DNA from 2 places in the uncultured Agrobacterium sp. genome. Region 1 is predicted to be linked to the other one. Evidence: predicted binding sites of a transcription regulator. Region 1 holds the regulator's gene; the other holds the start of a gene.
The links. The regulator HrcA, encoded in region 1, represses chaperone genes, less so after heat shock. The targets are predictions, from matches to a motif close to GTTAGCACTCNCNNNNNGNGAGTGCTAAC.
Positions count from the first base shown of each region.

Region 2: groES (co-chaperone GroES) is a predicted target of HrcA. The motif match lies at 2,154-2,182, and genes of this name have one in related genera.

Region 1 covers NZ_CAJYTV010000016.1:195,808-199,013, reverse strand. The annotation lists gene ptsN (PTS IIA-like nitrogen regulatory protein PtsN) at 61-522, shown strand; gene grpE (nucleotide exchange factor GrpE) at 644-1,279, opposite strand; gene hrcA (heat-inducible transcriptional repressor HrcA) at 1,402-2,493, opposite strand; gene rph (ribonuclease PH) at 2,658-3,206, shown strand, end outside.
Region 2 covers NZ_CAJYTV010000001.1:17,862-21,067, reverse strand. The annotation lists gene groL (chaperonin GroEL) at 87-1,721, opposite strand; gene groES (co-chaperone GroES) at 1,799-2,095, opposite strand; gene chrA (chromate efflux transporter) at 2,265-3,206, shown strand, end outside.

The sequences.
Region 1 (3,206 bases):
AGATCCGGGAGACGCTTCACGCGTCTCCCGGTTCGTCTCGATGGCATGAAGGAAAAAGAAATGGCATTGGCAGATTTGCTGCACCAGGATGCGATTATTCCCGCACTCAAGGTCAATTCCAAGAAGCAACTCCTTCAGGAACTGGCAGCAAAGGCATCCCGTATCACCGGGGTTTCCGAGCGGGATATATTCGACGTCATCCTGCAGCGCGAACGGCTTGGCTCCACCGGCGTCGGCCACGGCATTGCCATTCCCCATGGAAAGCTCAGCAGCATCTCCTCCATCACCGGGGTATTCGCACGCCTTGAAACACCCGTCGACTTCGAGGCGCTGGACGACCAGCCGGTCGATCTGGTCTTTCTCCTGCTTGCCCCCGAAGGCGCTGGCGCCGACCACCTCAAGGCTCTGTCTCGCATCGCGCGCGTCTTGCGCGATACGGAACTGGTGGCGAAGCTTCGTGCGACAGACTCCGATACCGCGATTTACACCTTTCTTAACCAAGAGCAGGTGAACGCCGCCTGAACGCCGAAATAGGCTTCACGAAAACTGTCGTTCTGGCATTCATACCATAGAGCAAAGGCCCGGACATCGATAGGATGTCCGGGCCTTTGACTTATTCACTCCGATGAAGCGAAGATAATTCTCAGGCGTCTTTCTCATTGAAGACGCTGGTACCGGGTTCAGCACCGGCAGAGGCTTCGGCCTTCGGTCCACCCTTTGCAACGCCGACCATGGCCGGGCGAAGAACGCGGTCGCCAATGGTGAAGCCCGCCTGCACCACCTGAACGACGGTGTTGTTCGGTACGGTGGTGTTGGGGATTTCAAACATGGCCTGATGAAAATTCGGATCGAATTTTTCGCCTTCGGCCTCGATCTTCTTCACGCCGTGACGCTCGAGTGCCGACAGCATGGAGCGTTCGGTCATATCGACGCCTTCGATCAAGCCTTTGATATTGGCTTCGGCGCTCGCCTTCAGCTCTTCCGGGATAGTGTCCAGCGCGCGGCGAAGGTTGTCGGAGACGGCCAGCATATCGCGCGCGAATCCAGCGACGGAATAGGCCTTTGCGTCCTTGACCTCACGTTCTGTGCGACGGCGAAGATTGTCCATCTCAGCCGCCAAACGCAGAAACTTGTCGCGTAGATCGGCATTTTCCGCCTTCAGCACATCGATTGGATCGGGTTCTGCCTGCTCAGGCACCGCATTTTCCGCCGTGGTCGCTTCCACTGCATCGTCGGCAGCGCCCGCGTCAGGTCCGGTCTTGTTGGTGTCATCAGTCATGACGTTCTCCAGATTAAATGTGTCTTATGGCTTGCAAATTGGATTGAGCCCGATATCGAGCTTTGCCATGCAAAAATCAAGGCTTACGGGGAAAAGGAGCAATTTTTCAATCAACGTCGCGCTTAGCGCCGCTTAGTCGAGAGCCGCGCCATGATCTGGGCGGTGTAATCCACCATGGGAACGATCCGCGAATAGTTGAGCCGGGTCGGACCAATAACGCCGACAGCACCCACCACCCGGTTCTCGTCGTCCTTGTAGGGCGCGACAATCAACGACGAGCCCGAAAGCGAAAACAGTTTGTTCTCCGAGCCGATGAAGATTCTGACGCCGGAACCCGTTTCCGCCAGATTGAGAATCTCGATCAGGTTTTCCTTGCGCTCCAGATCGTCAAAGAGAAGCCGAACGCGATCTATATCCTCTTCGCCAGCCAGTCCTTCGAGAAGATTGGAGCGGCCCCGCACGATAAGACGGCCAAGTTTTCCTTCCTCATTGTCGCCTGACCAGACGGCAAGCCCTCTCTCGACCAGATCCTGCGCTAGCGTACTCAGTGCGCTTTGAAGCTCATTCTTTTGTCGCGCTATCTGGGAGCGCAGTTCCGGCAGCGTCTGGCCACCGAGATGCGCATTGATAAAATTGGCAGCCTCGGTCAATTGCGACGAGGTGATGCCGGCAGGCAGTTCGATGATCCGGTTTTCCACCTGGTTATGGTCACCGACCAGAATCGCGAGCCCTTTCGTGGGCTCGAGCCGGATGAATTCCACATGTTTCAGAACGGCGTCGTTCTTGGCCGTCAGCACCAGCCCAGCTCCGCGCGACATGCCGGACAGCATGCTGCTCGCTTCGTAGAGAAGGCCTTCCAGGGACTGCTCGCGACCCGAAATCGGGCCGATATGACGGTCGATATTGGCGCGCTCTGCCTCGGGCAATTCACCCACCTGCATGAAAGCGTCGACGAAGAAGCGCAATCCTGTCTGTGTAGGCAGCCGACCGGCACTCACATGCGGCGAGTAGATGAGGCCGAGCTCCTCCAGATCGCTCATGACATTGCGCACGGAGGCAGGCGACAGCGACATGGGAAGCAGGCGCGAGAGACTGCGCGAACCGAGCGGTTCGCCTGTTTCGAGATAACCTTCCACGATGCGCCTGAAGATTTCTCGCGAACGATCGTCCAGAAGCGCGCCGGGCTCTTTGCCAATGGGAGGAGTTATGCCCATGCCGCTCATTCTTCCCGAAGCTGTTTTTGACTGTCCTGAATATAGTCACTCGGTCTTCCAAGTGAAAACGGAAATTCGGCTCTTCGGCCACCTGTGCCGCTTTTCCTTTGCAAAACCTGCTCCCTGACCTTAGAAGGCGGGCATCACAGACGGAGACAGATCATATGCGGCCTTCAGGCAGAAAAACCGACCAGATGCGCAAGGTGTCCTTCGAGCGCAACTTTTCCAAGCATGCCGAAGGATCCTGTCTGGTCAAGTTCGGCGATACGCATGTGCTGGTGACGGCAAGCCTCGAAGACAAGACGCCACCGTGGCTGCGCAATAGCGGCAAGGGTTGGGTCACCGCAGAATATGGCATGCTGCCACGCTCCACTCATGAGCGCATGAAGCGTGAAGCATCGTCCGGCAAGCAGGGTGGCAGGACGCAGGAAATCCAGCGCCTCATCGGTCGGTCGCTACGCGCAGTCGTCGACTTGCAAGCGCTCGGCGAGCGACAGATCAGCATCGATTGCGATGTCATCCAAGCCGATGGCGGTACCCGCACCGCCTCCATCACCGGTGCCTGGATTGCTCTTCACGACTGCCTGAAGTGGATGGAAAGCCGCAACATGCTGAAGGTCGAGAAGGTCCTCAAAGACCATATCGCTGCCATCTCCTGCGGCATCTTCGCCAATCAGCCGGTGATCGATCTCGACTATCTGGAAGATTCCTCC
Region 2 (3,206 bases), on a different contig from region 1:
ATGAGCTTCATCCTGGCTTTCAGAGCGCCAAAACAAAAGGGCGGTCCGAAGACCGCCCTTTCTAAATCCCAGAGGGAATGGACTGATTAGAAGTCCATGCCGCCCATGCCGCCACCTGGCATCGCAGGCATTGCGGATTCCTTCTTCGGCAGCTCGGCAATCATGGCTTCCGTGGTGATCAGCAGCGAAGCAACCGAAGCTGCGTTCTGCAGAGCCGTACGGACAACCTTGACCGGGTCGACGATACCCATGGCAATCATGTCGCCATATTCGCCAGTCTGAGCGTTGTAACCGAAGTTGTCGTCAGCCTTGTCGAGAACCTTGCCAACAACGATCGAAGCTTCGTCACCGGCGTTGTCTGCGATCTGGCGAACCAGCGACTGCAGAGCGCGGCGAACGATATTGATACCAGCTTCCTGGTCGTCGTTCACACCCTTGACGGTGATCTTCTGAGCGGAACGAAGCAGAGCGGTACCACCGCCAGCAACGATGCCTTCCTGAACAGCAGCGCGGGTTGCGTTCAGAGCGTCGTCGATGCGGTCCTTGCGCTCCTTCACTTCAACTTCCGTTGCACCGCCGACGCGGATGACGGCAACGCCACCAGCGAGCTTAGCAAGGCGTTCCTGCAGCTTTTCGCGGTCATAATCGGAAGAGGTTTCTTCGATCTGAGCCTTGATCTGGGCAACGCGGCCTTCGATGTCGGTCTTCTGGCCGGAGCCGTCAACGATCGTGGTGTTTTCCTTGGAGATGGAAACCTTCTTGGCCTTGCCGAGCATGTCGAGAGTGACATTCTCGAGCTTGATGCCGAGGTCTTCGGAAATCACGGTACCACCGGTCAGGATCGCGATGTCTTCGAGCATGGCCTTGCGGCGGTCGCCGAAGCCAGGAGCCTTGACGGCAGCGATCTTGAGGCCGCCACGCAGCTTGTTGACGACGAGCGTTGCAAGCGCTTCGCCTTCGACGTCTTCAGCGATGATGACGAGCGGCTTGCCGGTCTGAACAACGGCTTCGAGAACTGGAAGCATGGCCTGCAGGTTGGAGAGCTTCTTCTCGTGAAGGAGAATGTAAGCGTCTTCGAGGTCAGCAACCATCTTTTCAGGGTTGGTTACGAAGTAAGGCGACAGGTAGCCGCGGTCGAACTGCATGCCTTCGACGACTTCGAGTTCGGTTTCAGCGGTCTTGGCTTCTTCAACGGTGATAACGCCTTCGTTGCCGACCTTCTGCATGGCTTCCGCGATGTCGCGGCCAACCTGCGTGTCGCCGTTGGCGGAGATCGTACCAACCTGAGCAACTTCCTCAGAGGTGTTGATCTTCTTAGCCTTGGCCTGCAGGTCCTTGACGACTTCTGCGACGGCCAGATCGATACCGCGCTTCAGGTCCATCGGGTTCATGCCGGCGGCAACAGCCTTCTGGCCTTCGCGAACGATAGCCTGAGCAAGAACGGTTGCCGTCGTGGTGCCGTCACCAGCGATGTCGTTGGTCTTCGAAGCAACTTCGCGGACCATCTGTGCGCCCATGTTTTCGAACTTGTCTTCCAGTTCGATTTCCTTGGCGACGGAAACGCCGTCCTTGGTGATGCGCGGTGCGCCGAAGGACTTGTCGATAACAACGTTACGACCCTTCGGGCCGAGCGTGACCTTCACTGCGTCAGCGAGAACGTCGACGCCCTTGAGCATCTTTTCGCGCGCCGAGCGGCCGAATTTTACTTCTTTGGCTGCCATGTTTCAAAACTCCTGGTTTCGAATGGCCGGAACAATGTCCGGCTTCAAGATTACGGAAAATGGGGAAGGCGGCTAGATCAGCCGATAATGCCCATAATGTCGGCTTCCTTCATGATGAGAAGGTCTTCGCCGTCGAGCTTTACTTCTGTGCCGGACCACTTGCCGAACAGGATGCGGTCGCCGACCTTGACGTCGAGAGCGACGATCTTGCCGGACTCGTCACGCGCGCCGGAACCGACGGCTACGATTTCGCCTTCCTGCGGCTTTTCCTTGGCGGTATCAGGAATGATGATGCCACCCTTGGTCTTCGCTTCAGACTCAACGCGACGAACCACAACGCGGTCGTGCAGCGGGCGGAAATTGGTGCTTGCCATTGTCTATTCCCTCGATCAAATGACATTCGCGGATCGGATACGATCCGCCTGGATTGATGTTAGCACTCTCATTTGCCGAGTGCTAGCGGCAGTGAGATAAGCAGGGCCTAAGGCACTGTCAAGAACGGCCTGTCGGAAAAATTTCATGTAAAATGGTTACTGCGGTTGCATGACAGATTTTTTGCGCCCTGAATCTTCTCCCGTCCATCCGACCCTTTCGGAGCTGTTTTTCGTTTTCGGCCGAGTCGGCCTTTTAAGCTTCGGCGGACCGGCCGGGCAGATCGGCATGATGCACCGCGTGCTGGTCGACGAGAAACGCTGGCTTTCGGAAGAGCGGTTTCTGCACGCGTTGAATTACTGCATGCTTCTTCCCGGACCGGAGGCGCAGCAACTGGCGACCTATGCCGGATGGCTGCTGCATGGCAGGCGCGGCGGCGTCATCGCCGGCACACTCTTCATCCTGCCCGGATTTCTCGTTATCGTCGCACTGGCCGCCGCTTACGCGCTTTATCAGGATACACACTGGCTTCCGGCACTGCTCTTCGGCCTGAAGGCCGGCGTGTTGGCCATCGTGATTGAAGCTTTGCTGAGGGTGGCGAAACGAGCCCTGAAAAGCCGCTTTCTGATTGGTGTCGCAGGAGCAGCCTTCATCGCGCTTTTCTTTTTCGCCGTTCCTTTTCCGCTTGTCATCCTGGCCGCCGGTGTCGCGGGTTTTCTGAAAGCTAGAGGAGGGCCGTCAGTGAAGCGTGATGCGGCAAGCAAGGCACCCTCTCTTTTGCGGCAACTGCGTGGAGTTTTGGTCGGCCTCCTCATCTGGCAGATGCCACTCCTGCTGTTCTGGCTTCTGGCCGCGCCTGGCTCGCTCGTAGAATTGCAGGCATTCTTTTCGCGGCTTGCAGTTGTTACCTTTGGCGGTGCCTATGCGGTTCTTACCTATGTGGCGCAGGTCGCCGTGGAAACGCATCACTGGATGAGCGCAAGCGAGATGCTGGATGGCCTGGCGTTGGCCGAGGCAACACCCGGACCGCTCGTTCTCGTCCTCTCCTATATCGGTTTTCTCGCAGCCTTCCGCCATCCGGGCATGCTGGATCCCATGCTGGCAGGTGTGCTG